Regions from separate parts of the Cronobacter dublinensis subsp. dublinensis LMG 23823 genome, predicted to be linked through region 1. Evidence: predicted binding sites of a transcription regulator. Region 1 holds the regulator's gene; each other region holds the start of a gene.
What was found. The regulator LexA, encoded in region 1, represses DNA repair genes until DNA is damaged. The targets are predictions, from matches to a motif close to TNCTGTATGTACATACAGNA.

Region 2: the regulator LexA is predicted to act here: its motif matches at 4,521-4,540, upstream of dinB (DNA polymerase IV).
Region 3: the regulator LexA is predicted to act here: its motif matches at 4,023-4,042, upstream of mutH (DNA mismatch repair endonuclease MutH).

The regions. Positions count from the first base shown of each region.
Region 1 is NZ_CP012266.1:3,986,355-3,992,291, forward strand. Features, by position in the region: gene dinF (MATE family efflux transporter DinF) at 1-1,057, opposite strand, end outside; gene lexA (transcriptional repressor LexA) at 1,180-1,788, opposite strand; gene AFK67_RS18455 (diacylglycerol kinase) at 1,897-2,265, opposite strand; gene plsB (glycerol-3-phosphate 1-O-acyltransferase PlsB) at 2,398-4,824, shown strand; gene ubiA (4-hydroxybenzoate octaprenyltransferase) at 5,067-5,937, opposite strand, start outside.
Region 2 is NZ_CP012266.1:926,396-932,332, forward strand. Features, by position in the region: gene fadE (acyl-CoA dehydrogenase FadE) at 1-1,918, opposite strand, end outside; gene lpcA (D-sedoheptulose 7-phosphate isomerase) at 2,147-2,728, shown strand; gene AFK67_RS04260 (class II glutamine amidotransferase) at 2,821-3,588, shown strand; gene dpaA (peptidoglycan meso-diaminopimelic acid protein amidase) at 3,559-4,296, opposite strand; gene dinB (DNA polymerase IV) at 4,553-5,608, shown strand; gene pepD (cytosol nonspecific dipeptidase) at 5,780-5,937, opposite strand, start outside.
Region 3 is NZ_CP012266.1:3,615,010-3,620,946, reverse strand. Features, by position in the region: gene lplT (lysophospholipid transporter LplT) at 1-744, shown strand, start outside; gene AFK67_RS16710 (NADP(H)-dependent aldo-keto reductase) at 792-1,832, opposite strand; gene AFK67_RS16705 (YgdI/YgdR family lipoprotein) at 1,969-2,187, opposite strand; gene AFK67_RS16700 (TerC family protein) at 2,316-3,029, opposite strand; gene mutH (DNA mismatch repair endonuclease MutH) at 3,107-3,793, opposite strand; gene rppH (RNA pyrophosphohydrolase) at 4,477-5,010, shown strand; gene ptsP (phosphoenolpyruvate--protein phosphotransferase) at 5,023-5,937, shown strand, end outside.

The DNA of each region.
Region 1 (5,937 bases):
AAGGCTGCGCCAGCGCCTGCAGCGATGGCAGGGAGGTTAGCAGCGACACGATAGACGGCCCGGCGACGGCATACAGCAGCGTGAACGCGAGCGCCACCATGCCCGCCTGTCGGCACGCGGCGCGCCAGACGCTATGCAGTTGCGATTTGTCCTGTGCGCCGAACGCCTGACCGGCGTGGGCTTCCACCGCGTAGGCAAAGCCGTCGAGCGCATAGGCGGTAAAGGTGAGTAGCGTCATCAGCAGCGCGTTAACGGCGACGATATCGCTGCCGAGCCGCGCGCCAAGCACAGTAATGGATCCAAAACAGAGTTGCAGCAGCAGCGAGCGCAGCATGATGTCCCGGTTCAGCGCCAGCAGCCTGCCGACGCCGCCGCGCCAGGCGGTTTTCAGCATCAGGCGCGTAATGCCGCGCAGGCGCAGAACGCGCGCCGCCATAATAAGCCCGATGCCAAGCGTCGCGTACTCCGCGATGGCGGTCGCAAGCGCCGCGCCCTGTACATTCAGGCCCAGCCCCATCACAAACCAGAGATCGAGCGCGATATTAAGCAGATTACCGACGACCAGCAGAATGACCGGCGCTCTCGCATATTGCACGCCGAGCAGCCACCCCAGCAGCACCAGATTCGCCAGCGACGCGGGCGCGCTCAGCCAGCGAATTTCGAGAAACCGCCGCGCCTGCGCCAGCACAGCCTCGCTACCGCCGGTGATATGTAACGCCAGGTGAATAAGCGGTTCACGCAGCGCGATAATCAGCGCGCCAGCAAGCAACGCCAGCGCCATCGGCTGTACCAGCGCGCGGGCCAGCGCTGCCGGATCACGCGCGCCGAACGCTTGAGCAGTAAGGCCAGTGGTGCTCATACGCAAAAAGAGGAGCAGCATAAACAAAAAGCTGGTGGCGGTCGCGCCGACTGCGACGCCGCCCAGATACACCGGGCTGTCGAGATGGCCTATCACTGCGGTATCGACCAGCCCGAGCAGGGGCACGGTGATATTGGAGAAAATCATTGGCAGCGCGAGGCGCCAGAGGGCTTTGTCGGTAGAGGTCAGAAAGGGCATATGGCGTTCCGATGCCGTTACGCGAAGAAAACCGTTAAGAGAGGTCGCGAAGCCGGAGAGCCATTACCGTAACCGGGGCGGGCCAGTTACGGTAATGAAGCGTCACGAGGCCGGTAACGCTGTCAGAGCCATTCGCCGTTGCGAATAACGCCGACCGCGAGGCCTTCGATAGAGAAGTTGTGCTCACGCAGATCGACAACGATAGGTTTAAACTCGCTGTTTTCCGGCAGCAGCTCAACGACATTCCCCTGCTTTTTCAGGCGTTTTACCGTCACTTCATCGTCGATACGCGCCACAACGACCTGGCCGTTGCGTACATCCTGCGTTTTATGCACGGCTAACAGGTCGCCGTCCATGATCCCGATGTCTTTCATCGACATCCCGCTAACGCGCAGCAGAAAATCGGCATTCGGCTTAAACAGGCCCGGATCGACCTGATAGTGGCCTTCGATATGCTGCTGCGCCAGCAGCGGTTCGCCCGCAGCGACACGCCCTACCAGCGGCAGGCCGTTTTCTTCTTCCTGCAGCAGACGAATACCGCGCGATGCGCCAGAAACAATCTCCAGCACCCCTTTGCGCGCCAGCGCTTTCAGGTGCTCTTCCGCCGCGTTAGGCGAACGGAACCCCAGACGTTGCGCAATTTCCGCGCGCGTAGGCGGCATGCCGGTCTGGCTGATGTGATCCCGAATGAGATCAAACACCTCTTGTTGCCTGGTAGTTAATGCTTTCATTCCGCCCCCTGGGTGCATATACAGTGATGCTGTGAGTATATACAGCTAAAGGCGATTTTAAAACCATAACCGGTTAAAAAAGCGCTTCTTTAGCGATTTCTGGAAAACTTATCGCAAATGCTGCCAGAGCAGCGTGACCCACACGACCAGCGCAAGGATAATCGACATCAGCACGGCGGCGGAGCCCATGTCCTTGGCGCGGCCCGAAAGCTCATGAAATTCAGGACCGATACGGTCCACTACCGCTTCGATGGCGCTGTTGAGGATCTCGACGATCATCACCAGCATCACGGAGCTTATGAGCATGACACGGGTCATCGGGTCGACGTCCAGCCAACAAGCGATAATAATTGCAGCAATAACGGCGACCGCCTCCTGGCGAAACGCCGCTTCATTTTTCCAGGCAGCGCTCAATCCCTTCCAGGAATAGCCAGCTGCTTTAATAATTCGGGTTAATCCCTTGGTGTTATTGGCCATGACAAGAAACCTTTTTTAAATTCAGGCGTCAATGCTAATGCGCTTCGATAAAGAAGCACCACAGAAATTCTACGGAGTTTCTGATATTCTTGCGCCGCAATTGCATTATTAACCAGAGGCTTTACATCGTTTATGTCCGGTTGGCCACGAATTTACTACAAATTACTTAATTTACCATTAAGCGTGCTGGTAAAAAGCAAGTCCATCCCGGCGGCGCCCTGCCCCGAACTTGGGCTCGACACGTCACGTCCCATCATGTACGTGCTGCCATATAACTCGAAGGCAGATCTCCTGACGCTGCGGGCCCAGTGCCTGGCGCACGATCTGCCGGACCCTCTGGAGCCGCTGGTTATCGACGGCACCGAGTTGCCGCGCCATGTGTTTATCCATGGCGGCCCGCGCGTGTTCACGTACTACACGCCGAAAGAAGAGTCGATCAAGCTGTTCCACAACTATCTTGACCTGCACCGCAGCAACCCGGATCTCGACGTCCAGATGGTGCCCGTCTCCGTCATGTTCGGTCGCGCACCGGGCCGCGAAAAAGGCGAAGAAAACCCGCCGCTGCGCATGTTAAACGGCATTCAGAAATTCTTTGCGGTCTCCTGGCTTGGCCGCGACAGCTTTGTCCGTTTCTCGCCGCCGGTGTCACTGCGCCGCATGGCGACCGAGCACGGCACCGACAAGCGTATCGCCCAGAAGCTGGCCCGCGTGGCGCGCATGCATTTCGCCCGCCAGCGCCTCGCCGCCGTCGGTCCGCGTCTGCCGGCGCGTCAGGATCTCTTTAACAAGCTGCTCTCGTCAAAAGCTATCGCCCGCGCCGTTGAAGACGAAGCGCGCACCAAAAAAATCTCGCACGAGAAAGCCCAGCAGAACGCCGTGGCGTTAATGGAAGAGATCGCCGCCAATTTCTCTTATGAGGCGATTCGCCTTACAGACCGCGTACTGGGCTTTACCTGGAACCGTCTCTATCAGGGCATCAACGTCCATAACGCCGAGCGCGTGCGTCAGCTGGCCCACGACGGCCATGAGATTGTGTATGTGCCCTGCCATCGCAGCCACATGGACTATCTGCTGCTCTCCTACGTGCTCTATCATCAGGGGCTAGTGCCGCCGCATATCGCTGCCGGTATCAACCTGAACTTCTGGCCTGCCGGGCCGATTTTCCGTCGCCTGGGCGCGTTCTTTATTCGCCGCACCTTTAAAGGTAATAAGCTTTATTCCACGGTGTTTCGCGAATACCTGGGTGAACTGTTCAGCCGCGGCTATTCGGTAGAGTACTTCGTTGAGGGCGGGCGTTCACGCACCGGTCGTCTGCTCGACCCGAAAACCGGCACGCTCTCTATGACCATCCAGGCGATGCTGCGCGGCGGCACGCGTCCGATTACGCTGGTGCCGATTTACATCGGCTATGAACACGTGATGGAAGTGGGCACTTACGCTAAAGAGCTGCGCGGTGCCACCAAGGAAAAAGAGAGCCTGCTGCAAATGCTCCGCGGCCTGAGCAAGCTGCGTAACTTAGGCCAGGGTTACGTGAACTTCGGCGAGCCGCTGCCGCTTATCGCCTTCCTTAACCAGCATGTGCCGGAGTGGCGCGACGCTATCGATCCTATCGAAGCGGTGCGTCCGGCATGGCTGACGCCAACGGTCAATGAGATTGCGGCACAGCTGATGGTGCGCATCAACAACGCGGGCGCGGCTAACGCCATGAACCTCTGCTGCACCGCGCTACTGGCGTCGCGCCAGCGCTCGTTAACCCGCGAGCAGCTGACCGAACAGCTGGAGTGCTACGTGAGCCTGCTGCGCAACGTACCGTACGCGTCGGACGCCACGGTGCCGGACGCGACGGCCACACAGCTCATCGAGCATGCGCTGCAGATGAACAAGTTCGAGGTCGAGAAGGACACCATCGGCGATATCATCATTCTGCCGCGCGAGCAGGCCGTGCTGATGACCTATTACCGTAACAACATCATGCATATGCTGGTGCTGCCTTCGCTTATCGCCGCTATCGTGACGCAGCATCGCCGCATCAGCCGCGAGGCGGTGCAGCAGCAGGTCGAACTGCTGTTCCCGATGCTCAAGGCGGAGCTGTTCCTGCGCTGGGAAAAAGAAGAAGTGGCCGCCGTGGTCGATGCGCTGGTTAACGAACTGGCGCGCCAGGGGCTCATCCTTGCGGATGACGTCTGGTTGCAGGTTAACCCGGCGCGCTCCCGCACGTTGCAACTGCTGGCGGCGGGCGTTCGCGAAACGCTGCAACGCTACGCGATCACCTTCTGGCTGCTGAGCGCGAATCCGTCCATCAACCGCGGCACGCTGGAAAAAGAGAGCCGAACCGTGGCGCAGCGCCTCTCCGTGTTGCATGGCATCAATGCGCCGGAATTCTTTGATAAAGCGGTGTTCTCAACGCTGGTGCTGACGCTTCGCGATGAAGGCTATATCAGCGATACCGGGGATGCCGAGCCCGCGGAGACCATGAAGGTTTACCAGATGCTGGCGGAGCTGATGACCTCTGACGTCAGGTTGACGATTGAGAGCGCGGCCGCACAAGCGGGCGAGTGACAGGTTCTGGCAACAGACAACAAAAAGGCGGGGAGACCCGCCTTTTTTATTGGCGGGTGCGGCGTTAAATCTTCTGCAGCGAGGACGCTTTGCTTACCCGCCATGCGTATATACAGCGCTCAGGCATTATCTGGTTTCACAGGATAGGTAAGCGCAGCGCATCCACCATCAGGCGTCCATTCTGTCGTTACGCACATCTGCTCTTCACGCCATTAAAAAAGGCGGGTTTCCCCGCCTTTTTATTAAAATTTTAAATAACTTAGCGCCAGCCCGATAAACACCAACAGCCCCACGTAGTTATTATTTAAAAATGCGCGGAAGCAGGCGTCGCGATCGCGCCCGGCGATGATTTTCTGCTGCCAGATAAACAGCGCAGCAGCGCCTGCCAGCCCGGTGTAGAAAAACGCGCCCAGGCCATTCAGCCAGCCGACGGTACCCAGCAGCGCCAGCACGGCAATCTGCAACAGCCCGATAATCAACTTATCGTGACGCCCGAACAGGATAGCCGTCGACTTCACGCCGATTTTCACATCATCATCGCGATCGACCATCGCGTATTCCGTATCGTAGGCCACCGCCCAGCAGATATTGGCGAAAAACATCAGCCAGCAGCTTAACGGCAGCGACTCGCTGACGGCGCAAAACGCCATCGGAATCGACCAGCCAAACGCCGCGCCCAGCACCACCTGCGGCAGATGGGTGTAGCGCTTCATGAAGGGATACATCCAGGCCAGCGCCAGCGCCGCGACCGAAAGCAGGATCGTTTTCACATTCAGCGTCAGCACCAGCAAAAACGACAGCAGCACCAGAATAACGAACAGATTCCGTGCCTCTTTCTCCGTCACTGCGCCGCTCGGCAAAGGCCGGTGCGCCGTGCGCTTCACATGACCATCAAATTTACGGTCGGCATAATCGTTCACCACGCAGCCTGCGGCGCGCATCAGCCAGACACCGGCGACAAAGACCGCGAGGATCCACAGCGGCGGCACGCCAGGAGACGCCACCCACAGCGCCCACAGCGTCGGCCAGAGAAGCAGTAACGCGCCGATCGGCTTATCGGTGCGCATCAGGCGGTGATAGGCGAGCAGCTTATCCTGCGTCAGGCTCCACTCC
Region 2 (5,937 bases), 1.4 Mb from region 1:
GCGGGAGATCCGCTTCCTGACGGCCTTCGTCGTCATAGCGTTTCAGCACCGCAGACGCCAGGTAGAGCTGGCTCAGCACGTCGCCAAGGCGCGCCGAGATACGCTCGCGACGCTTCAGGCTGCCGCCCAGCACCGCCATTGAGACGTCGGAGAGCAGCGCCAGGCTGGCGCTCAGGCGGTTGATATGCTGATAGTAGCGGCGCGTGGCGTCGCGGGTCGGGCTGCTGCTGGTCAGGCCGTTGGTCAGGCCGAGCCAGAAGCTGCGCACCAGGTTGCTGCCGACATGGCCGATATGGCGGAACAGCAGTTTATCAAACGCGTTAACGTCGTTATTCTGCGCTGCCGCCATCTCTTCCAGCACATACGGATGGCAGCGGATGGCGCCCTGGCCGAAGATCATCATGCTGCGGGTCAGAATGTTGGCGCCTTCTACGGTGATCGCGATAGGCGCGCCCTGGTAAGCACGGGCAAGGAAGTTGCCCTCGCCGAGCATAATGCCTTTACCGCCTGCGATATCCATCGCATCGATAATCGACTGCTGACCACGATGGGTACAGTGATATTTCACAATCGCCGACAGCACCGCCGGTTTTTCACCGAGCATAATACCGTAGGTGATAAGCGACGCCGCCGCATCCATTACATAGGCGTTACCCGCGATGCGCGCCAGCGGCTCTTCGATCCCTTCCATTTTACCGATAGAGATTTTGAACTGACGGCGGATATGGGCATAAGCGCCGGTCGCCAGCGCCACCGATTTCAGGCCGCCGGTTGAGTTAGACGGCAGGGTAATGCCGCGACCCACCGACAGACATTCCACCAGCATACGCCAGCCCTGACCGGCCATTTTCGGGCCGCCGATGATGTAGTCGATCGGCACGAAGATATCTTTGCCGCGCGTCGGGCCGTTCTGGAACGGCACGTTAAGCGGGAAGTGGCGTCGGCCGATTTCCACGCCCGGGGTGTTCGTTGGGATCAGCGCACAGGTAATGCCGAGTTCTTGTTCGCCACCCAGCAGGCGATCGGGGTCAGAGAGTTTAAACGCGAGGCCCAGCACGGTCGCGATTGGCGCGAGCGTAATATAGCGCTTGTTCCAGGTGAGACGCATGCCGAGCACCTGTTCGCCCTGCCATTCACCCATACAGACCACGCCGGTATCCGGGATAGCGCCTGCATCAGAGCCTGCTTCGGGGCTGGTGAGCGCGAAGCAGGGGATTTCCAGCCCACGCGCCAGGCGCGGCAGATAATGGTTCTTCTGCGCTTCGGTGCCGTAGTGTTGCAGCAGTTCGCCAGGGCCGAGCGAGTTCGGCACGCCGACGGTAATCGCGAGAATACCCGAGACGCCGGAGAGTTTTTGCAGCACGCGGGACTGCGCATATGCCGAAAATTCCAGACCGCCGTACTCTTTTTTAATGATCATCGCGAAGAAGCGATGTTCTTTCAGGTACGCCCACAGCTCCGGCGGCAGATCCGCCATTTCATGGGTTATCTGGAAGTCATTGGCCATACGGCATGCTTCTTCCACCGGGCCGTCGAGGAACGCCTGCTCTTCGGCGGTCAGCTTCGGCTGCGGGTAGTTATGCAGCTTTTGCCAGTCCGGGTTGCCGCGAAACAGATCGCCTTCCCACCAGGTGGTACCGGCGTCGATCGCCTCTTTCTCGGTGCGCGACATCGGCGGCATCACCTTACGGAAGCCGCGGAACACCGGTGCCGAGATAAGCGATTTACGCATTGGCGTGACGTTAAAGGGAACCAGAATGATAGCCAGCGGCACCAGCAGCCACAGCGACCAGAGGCCAACGGCGCCCAGGGCTGCGGTCCAGGCCAGCAGGATCAGGCTGCTGAGCGTCAGGCTGACGCGGTGATAAAACAGCGCACCGATAAGTACGAGGGTGGCAACGATACTCAAGATCATCATAAAGAAAAGCTCCCTTGTTTGTAGGAGGTCTGACCACTTGTGATGATATGGTTGTAGAGGATGTTGCTTTTTTTAGCAATGCGTTCACAAAATAATTACAACCTGGCTCACATTGTTGCCGCACGTAAACGCAAAACCTGCACGCAGGCCGCGGCGTAGCACTTCTCGCTCCCGGCGCTATCCGTTACACTGCATACGGTTACTTTTTAATGCTGAAGGATATCCCTCATGTACCAGGATCTGATTCGTAACGAGCTGAACGAAGCTGCCGAAACGCTGGCTAACTTTCTGAAAGATGAAGCCAATATCCACGCTATCCAGCGTGCGGCGGTGTTGCTGGCGGACAGCTTCAAAGCGGGCGGCAAAGTGCTCTCCTGCGGCAACGGCGGTTCGCACTGCGACGCGATGCACTTCGCCGAAGAACTGACCGGACGCTACCGTGAAAACCGTCCGGGCTATCCGGCGATCGCGATTTCCGACGTCAGCCACATCTCCTGCGTCGGCAACGATTTCGGTTACGACCACATCTTCTCCCGCTATGTTGAAGCGGTAGGGCGTGAGGGTGACGTGCTGCTCGGTATCTCTACCTCCGGCAACTCCGGCAACGTGATTAAAGCCATCGAGGCCGCGCGTGAGAAGGGCATGAAAGTCATCACGCTCACCGGCAAAGACGGCGGCAAAATGGCGGGCACCGCCGATGTGGAAATCCGCGTGCCGCATTTCGGCTATGCTGACCGTATCCAGGAAATTCACATCAAAGTGATCCACATCCTGATCCAGCTGATTGAAAAAGAGATGGTTAAAGCCTGATAAGGCTGTTGTGCCGGGACGGGCGCGCGTCGCGCGTCCGGCTGCCCCAGTGACGCCTTCTGTCAGGAAGGCGGCGTGTGACGAGGTGAATCATGTGCGAACTGCTCGGGATGAGCGCCAACGTGCCGACCGATATCTGCTTTAGCTTTACCGGCCTCGTGCAGCGAGGCGGGGGAACCGGGCCGCATAAAGACGGCTGGGGCATCACCTTCTATGAAGGCAAAGGCTGTCGCACGTTTAAAGACCCACAGCCGAGCTACAACTCACCTATCGCAAAGCTGGTGCAGGATTACCCTATTAAATCCTGCTCGGTGGTGGCGCATATTCGTCAGGCGAACCGCGGCGAAGTGGCGCTGGAAAACACCCATCCGTTTACCCGCGAACTCTGGGGCCGCAACTGGACTTACGCTCATAACGGTCAGCTCACCGGTTACCGGTCGCTCGACACCGGCCCGTTTCGCCCGATTGGCGAAACCGACAGCGAAAAAGCCTTTTGCTGGTTGCTGCACAAGCTCACCACGCGCTACCCGCGCACGCCGGGCAATATGACGGCGGTCTTTCGGTATATCGCGCAGCTCGCGGGCGAACTGCGTGAGAAGGGCGTCTTTAATATGCTGCTCTCCGACGGGCGCTACGTGATGGCGTTCTGCTCCACTAATCTTTTCTGGATAACGCGCCGCGCGCCGTTTGGCGTCGCCAAACTGCTCGATCAGGATGTGGAGATTGATTTTCAGGAAGAGACCACACCGAATGATGTGGTCACAGTGATTGCCACGCAGCCGCTGACGGGCAATGAAACCTGGCACAAAATCATGCCAGGCGAGTGGGCGTTATTTTGTCTCGGGGAGCGCGTAGTTTGACGCCAGCTGCGGGTGCACCACGCTGCTGTTGAGCGGTTTGCTCACCACGTAGTTGCCATTCACCACCGAGACCACCGGCGGCTGATGGGTCGTCATAAAGTAGTCATACCCCGGTTTCAGCTGTTTCCAGAACCCGATGAAGTACGAATACTTGTGACGCTCCATGTTGGCGTCGGTCATGCGGAACGGATAAATGCTCACCTGGACGTTCGGCTGACCAAACACCAGCGCGCCGGTGACGAACTGGAAAATCTCATCGATATTTTTATCGGTCATCGCGTAGCAACCCACGGAAACGCAGGCGCCGTGAATCATCAGATATTTCCCTTCATAGCCATTAGCGCGGTCAAAGGCGTTCGGAAAACCGATATTAATCGCTTTATAAAAACGGCTGTCGGGTTTGAGCTGGCCGCGCTGCACGCTATAAAAGCCTTCCGGGCTTTTGAAATCGCCCTGACGGCGTTTCGGCCCAAGACCGCCGGAATAGTTGCAGATGCGGTAGCTATCCAGTAACTGATACTGCTCGCCCATCTTGACGTACAGCTCAAGCGTGCGCTCTTCCTTAAAGATCTGGATATAAACCGGGGAACCCATTAACTGCTGTTTTAATTCTTTTTTTATCGGGGTAACGCTGTCGCTGCTGACTGTACTGGCCCATGAAAAGCACGACACCAGAAGCATTGCGATTAACAATGCGAGTTTACGCATACTGCTTGTTTCCTTGATAAAGCCAAGACCAATGCCGGAACGGCGAAGGGATCCAAAATAAGACTATTCTGGTTCGGGAGCGCTCACATTAGCACCGCTGTTATTTTTCGCAAGCGCTGGCTACTGCGTTTACAATTAAGTTCTGCTTAACTTGCTCGCGCCGCATTGAATTTACTCAATCAGGCGGAAATAAGGAAGGTTGCCGCAGCGTCGCTTTTTTGCCAGACTGTATACACATACAGTGTGAGGCCGGGGTATGCGCAAAATCATTCATGTCGATATGGACTGCTTTTTCGCGGCGGTTGAGATGCGCGATAATCCGGCCCTGCGCGATATTCCCCTCGCCATTGGCGGCAGCCGCGAACGCCGCGGTGTGATCAGTACCGCTAACTACCCGGCGCGTAAATATGGCGTGCGCAGCGCGATGCCGACCGGCATGGCGCTCAAGCTCTGCCCGCACCTCACGCTCCTGCCCGGCCGCTTTGATGCTTATAAAGAAGCCTCCGCGCACATCCGTGACATCTTCTCGCGTTATACCCCGTTGATTGAACCGCTGTCGCTCGACGAGGCGTATCTGGACGTCACCGACAGCCCGCACTGTTACGGCTCGGCCACGCTGATGGCGCGCGAAATCCGCCAGACGATATTTAACGAATTACAGCTCACCGCGTCGGCGGGCGTGGCGCCCATAAAATTCCTCGCCAAGATAGCCTCCGATCTCAACAAGCCCAACGGACAATATGTGATAACGCCTGAAGAGGTGCCTGCATTTTTACGCACGCTGCCGCTTGGCAAGATCCCGGGCGTCGGCAAGGTGACGGCGGCGAAGCTTGAGAGCCTCGGTCTGCGTACCTGTGAGGATGTGCAAAAAAGCGATCTCGCCGCGCTGCTTAAGCGCTTTGGTAAGTTCGGGCGGGTGCTGTGGGAGCGCAGCCAGGGAATCGACGACCGCGAGATAAGCAGCGACAGACAGCGTAAATCGGTGGGCGTGGAGCGCACGCTCGCGGAAGATATTCACGACTGGGCCGAGTGCGAGGCGATTATCGAGCGCCTTTACCCTGAGCTGGAACTGCGGCTCGCGAAGGTTAAACCCGACCTGCGCATCGCGCGGCAGGGCGTCAAACTCAAGTTTAACGATTTCCAGCTGACGACCCAGGAGCATGTCTGGCCGCGCCTCAATAAAGACGACCTGATCGCGACCGCCAAAAAAACCTGGGATGAGCGACGCGCCGGGCGCGGCGTGCGGCTGGTGGGGCTGCACGTGACGCTGCTGGATCCGCAGCTCGAACGCCAGCTGGTGCTGGGACTGTAAGCTTTTTCTTGCCGGACCGGTGGGTGCGCTGCGCTTACCCACCCTGGAGAACGTTAACTTTCCAGGACGTAGGGCGGGTAAGCGCAGCGCGCCCGCCATTCCCCAAAGCGCACCCGCCACCGCGCAAATAAAAAAGGCGGCCTCGGGGCCGCCTTTATTCTGCATAAACGTTTATTTCACCGGGATCGCTTTCAGCAGCTCGGTCAGCAGGGTCCAGTACTGGCCCACGCTCTCGATATGCACCTGCTCATCCGGCGAGTGCGGTCCGGTAATGGTCGGCCCGATGGAAACCATATCCATCTGCGGGTACGGTTTTTTGAACAGACCGC
Region 3 (5,937 bases), 370 kb from region 1:
GGCTCGATGGCGGGCGGTATGCTGGCGGACTGGCACGTCGGGGCTGCGCTCGGCGTTTGCGCGCTGGCCTATGCGGGCGCGGTGGCGGCGAACTTCCTTATCCCGGCGCTCGGTGCCGCGCGCCCAGGGCAATCCTGGCGTTTCGGCCCGATGACGCGCAGCTTCTTTAACGCCTGTCGCGAACTGTGGCATAACGACGAAACGCGCTTCTCGCTGGTGGGCACCAGCATGTTCTGGGGCGCGGGGGTGACGCTGCGTTTTCTGCTGGTGTTGTGGGTGCCTGTCGCGCTCGGCATTACGGATAACGCCACGCCGACGTATCTTAACGCGATGGTGGCGGTCGGTATCGTGGTGGGCGCGGGCGCGGCGGCGAAGCTGGTCACGCTTGAGCGCGTATCGCGCTGCATGCCTGCGGGCATTCTGATTGGCGTCGCGGTTATCTTTTTCTCGCTCCAGCAGGCGGCGCTGCCGGCCTATCTGTTGCTGCTGCTGATAGGCTTTTTCGGTGGTTTCTTCGTGGTGCCGCTCAACGCGCTGTTGCAGGAGCGCGGCAAGCGCTCTGTCGGCGCAGGCAATGCGATTGCGGTGCAAAACCTCGGCGAGAACACCGCGATGCTGCTGATGCTGGGCCTCTATTCGCTGGCGGTGAAACTCTCGCTGCCGGTGGTGGGGATTGGCGTCGGCTTTGGCGCGATTTTCGCGCTGGCCATCGCCGGGCTCTGGCTGTGGCGGCGTAAACAGTAAAAAAAAGACCCGCTCAGGCGGGTCTTTTTACTAATGGCGATGACGTCTTACGGCGCCGGATAGGTATAGATCTGATGCACCGCTTCCAGCTCCGCCAACACCTCTTCATTCAGTGTCAGATGCAGACTTTCGACGTTGGTTTTCAGCTGTTCCATTGTCGTCGCGCCGAGCAGCGTACTGGCCACAAAGGCCTGCTGGCGCACGAACGCCAGCGCCATCTGCGCCGGATCCAGCCCGTGTCGTTTCGCCACGTCCACATAAGCGGCGACCGCTTTCTGCGACTGCTCGCTGCTGTAGCGCGTAAAGCGGCTAAAGAGCGTATTGCGCGCGCCAGCGGGTTTCGCGCCGTTCAGGTATTTCCCGGTCAGCGTGCCGAACGCCAGCGCAGAATAGGCCAGCAGCTCCACGCCTTCATACTGGCTCACTTCCGCCAGTCCCACCTCAAAGCTGCGGTTCAGCAGGCTGTACGGATTCTGGATGGTGACGATGCGCGGCAGATCGTGTTTATCCGCCAGGTGCAGGTAGCGCATCACGCCAAACGCGGTTTCGTTGGAGACGCCGATATAGCGGATTTTCCCGGCGCGCTGGAATTCCGCCAGCGCTTCGAGGGTTTCCAGCAGCGTGACGACCGGCGTGCTGTCAGTCCAACTGTAGCCGAGCTTGCCGAAGCAGTTGGTCGGGCGCTGCGGCCAGTGCACCTGATAAAGATCGAGGTAGTCAGTCTGTAAACGTTTCAGGCTGGCGTCGAGCGCGTCGCGGATATTTTTGCGATCCAGCGCCTGGTTAGGCCGGATGCCGCTGTCGCTGTTGCGGCTCGGGCCGCTGACCTTCGAGGCGATAATCAGCTTTTCGCGATTGGCGCGTTTTTTCAGCCAGTTGCCGACATAGGTTTCCGTCAGGCCCTGGGTTTCCGGGCGCGGCGGGACGGGATACATTTCGGCGACATCAATCAGGTTTATGCCCTGGCTTACGGCGTAATCGAGCTGTTCATGGGCGTCGGCTTCGCTGTTTTGTTCACCAAAAGTCATGGTTCCCAGCCCCAGCGTGCTGACTTCAAGTGAGCTATGAGGGATACGGTGATAATGCATAGCCAGCCTACCTTCTGTTGTTCAGTCCGCGTCAGGCCATTCCTGACAAAGGAATATAAACATGGCAGAGGGGAGACAAAAGGAAAAGAGGGAAGGGAGAAAAAACCAAAAGGTCAGCGCGATGCTGACCTTTTATTTAGCGCTCAATGATTTGCGAAACCTGATCGCGGTTAATCTGCATCTCGTTGCCCTGCGGGTCGCGATAGCTCACCAGCCCGGTTTCGTCATCCACCTGCGGTTTACCTTCGGTCAGGATCATACGGCCATCTTTGGTCGCCATGACGTAATCACTGCTACAGCCTGAAACCGCGAAGGCCAATCCGACGGCAGAAATTGCTACAGCCCATTTATTCATTGTTTTTCGCCTCATCAGGAAGGGGTCCACGTAGAGTCTAGTAAAAAACAGCGAGGCGACGCGAAAAAGCGGCAAATTCTTAAAAGCACAGGGGAATAAACAAAAACGCTCCCGAAGGAGCGTCTGTGTTACAGCGGTTTTTTCTTGTTGCGCAGCAGATTGAGGCTTTCCACCGCGATAGAGAAAAACATCGCGAAGTAGATGTAGCCTTTCGGCACGTGAATATCGAAACTTTCCAGCATCAGGGTGAAGCCCACCAGGATCAGGAAGGAGAGCGCCAGCATTTTTACCGAAGGGTGCCGTTCGACAAACTCGCCGATAGGGCGCGCGGCAAACATCATGACGCCTACGGCAATCACTACCGCCGCCATCATGATAAACAGATGATCGGAGAGGCCCACTGCGGTAATGACGGAATCCAGACTGAAGATAATATCCAGCAGCATGATCTGGACGATGGCGCCGAAGAAAGAGTGAACGTTGGTTTTTAGCCCTTCCTCTTCGCCCTCGATCGTTTCGTGGATCTCTTTACTGGCCTTCCAGATGAGGAACAGGCCGCCCAGCAGCAGGATCAGATCCCGCATCGAAATGGCCTGATCGAACACCGTAAACAGCGGATTGGTAAGCCGCACCACCCAGGCGATCGACGCCAGCAGCGCGAGGCGCATGATCATCGCGGCGCCGAGGCCCAGCTTGCGCGCCAGCGCCTGCTGCGATTTCGGCAGCTTCGCCACAACAAGCGAGAGAAAAATAATATTGTCGATCCCCAGTACAATCTCCAGCAGCGTCAGCGTACCGAGCGCCAGCCAGGCATTAGGATCGGTTATCCATGCAAACAACATTCAAAAAGTCCTGCTCAAAGAAACAAAACGCTAATTATATGCGTCTGAGGCAGGCTGTTGACAAAAATTTAAGGTGTTTATAACAAAAAATGACGCGCCAGCAGGGCGGCGGTGAAGTTCTTCTTCAGATAAAAGCCGCGCGGCAACGTCATGATGGGCTCGCCGTGGACGCCGAACGCTGGCGTCAGCGCTTTACTGTTGGCGGCTTTCGGGCGCAGCTGTAGCACTTCGCCGTGGCGGGCAGTAATGCGCTCTACCTGACCTAAAACAATGAGATCCATTAATTCTTCCCAGTCGCGGCGCAGCTGTTCTTCTTCCTGCGCCGACGGGCTCCAGAGCAGCGGCGCGCCGACGCGGCGCTCGCCGAGGGGGATCGCGCGCTCGCCTTCCACCGGCACCCACAGGACGCGCTTAAGCTTATGGCGCACGTGGCTCGTTTCCCACGTCACGCCGGTGTTGCCGGTGAGCGGCGCGACACAGACAAAAGTGGTTTCAAGCGGGCGTCCCTGGCGGTCTACGGGGATCGTTTTCAGTTCCACGCCGATAGCGGCGAAATCCTGTTCCGGTTTGCTGCCTGCGCTGGCACCGAGCCAGCGTTCCAGCAGAACGCCCGTCCAGCCTTTATCGCGCCGCAAATCCGCTGGCGTTTCGAGCCCCGCCAGCGCCGCCAGCTCACCAAGCGTTAGCCCGGCCAGCTGCTGCGCCTGGCCCAGCAGCTGCGCTTCATCTTCGGGCGGCCGGGCGAGGGGAGCGAGAGAAACCATAAAAAACACCTTCTGTTTAAAAAATGAACAGCAAAAAGCCTGCTTGTGGAAAGAGTTTATCTGCTTGTGAGCAAACAAGACAATGCTATGATTTAAAATGATTTTTAACGTTAAGAAAGAAATTTCTCGCGTCGAAAACCGAGGTTGTTCAAATCTGGTCACCGACAATAAACAGGATCTTACACCAGTTTATCCACAGAAAAATGGGATAACTGTGTAAATCCCCCACTACTGTTTCGATTTACAGCCTTGACGACAGGGGAAAACCGTCTTTTTCCGCAAATTGTGTCTAACTTATTGGCATAATCTGTGGATAAAAACGACGCTGGTCGATCTTTCATCAGAGTAAGGATCTCCAGTGTGACGATCGTCACATTGCGCAGTGAGTATCATGCTTTTTTAAATTTAATCTTTTGAATAGCAATACAATTTTATCTATAAGAATTATCCTTGGTTCAGGGTTGTTTTGGGTTTTCCCTGGGTAATAAGCTACTTCTTCACAAAGATATCCACAGAAAAAGTGAATAAAAGCCAGGTTCATCCCTGCTACCTGTTTATAACCCCGCATATTTTTGTGAGTTATTCAAATGTTATTCCTGTTCACACCCGCTAACAGAGTGGTTTACCGTCAATGAGGAGTATGAAACAATCGTTACTATCCAGGTTTATTTTGAGGTAGTCCGGTGATCGATGATGATGGCTACCGCCCGAATGTTGGTATCGTGATCTGTAATCGTCAGGGGCAGGTAATGTGGGCCAGACGTTTTGGTCAGCACTCCTGGCAATTTCCGCAAGGCGGCATTAATCCTGGCGAGTCGGCGGAGCAGGCGATGTACCGCGAGCTTTTCGAAGAGGTCGGCTTACAGCGAAAAGATGTGCGTATCCTTGCCACAACCCGAAACTGGTTACGTTACAAATTACCAAAACGTTTGGTGCGTTGGGACACAAAGCCGGTATGTATCGGCCAGAAACAAAAGTGGTTTCTTCTGCAGTTAATGAGCAACGATGCCGATATCAACATGCAAACCAGCAGTACGCCAGAATTTGACGGCTGGCGGTGGGTGAGCTTCTGGTATCCGGTGCGCCAGGTCGTCTCCTTTAAGCGCGATGTTTATCGTCGGGTCATGAAGGAGTTCGCAAGCGTAGTGATGCCGATGCAGGAGAGCGCGCCACCGCAGCGTAATCCTTCGCCTGCCTGGCGACGTAAAAGAGGTTAAGCCACGCAAATTATGCTCACCCGGTTGCGAGAAATAGTCGAGAAAGTTGCCAGCGCCCCGCGCCTCAACGAGGCGCTGGATATTCTTGTCACGGATATTTGCCTTGCGATGGATACCGAAGTCTGTTCGGTTTATCTCGCCGACCACGACCGGCGTTGCTATTACCTGATGGCGACCCGGGGGCTTAAAAAACCGCGCGGGCGTACCGTCACGCTTGCCTTCGACGAGGGCATCGTCGGGCTGGTCGGTCGCCTCGCCGAGCCGATTAACCTCGCGGACGCGCAAAAACACCCCAGCTTTAAATACATTCCTTCCGTGCGCGAAGAACGCTTTCGCGCCTTTCTCGGCGTGCCGATTATTCAGCGCCGCCAGCTGCTTGGCGTATTAGTCGTCCAGCAGCGCGAGCTGCGTCAGTACGACGAGAGCGAAGAGTCATTCCTGGTAACGCTCGCCACCCAGATGGCGGCCATTCTGTCGCAGTCGCAGCTTACCGCGCTGTTTGGTCAGTACCGCCAGACCCGTATTCGCGCGCTGCCGGCTTCGCCGGGAGTGGCGATAGCCCAGGGCTGGATGGACGCCACGTTGCCGCTCATGGAGCAAGTGTACGAAGCCTCCACGCTCGACACGGGGCTTGAGCGTGAACGTCTCACCACCGCGCTGGAAGAGGCCGCAGGCGAATTTCGTCGCTACAGTAAACGCTTTGCCGCCGGTGCACAGAAAGAGACAGCGGCGATTTTCGATCTCTACTCGCACCTGTTATCGGACGCGCGGCTGCGTCGTGAACTCTACGACGAGGTGGATAAAGGCTCGGTCGCCGAGTGGGCGGTGAAAAAGGTCATTGAGAAATTCGCCGAGCAGTTTGCCGCGCTCAATGATGGTTATCTCAAAGAGCGCGCCGGCGATCTGCGCACGCTCGGGCAGCGCCTG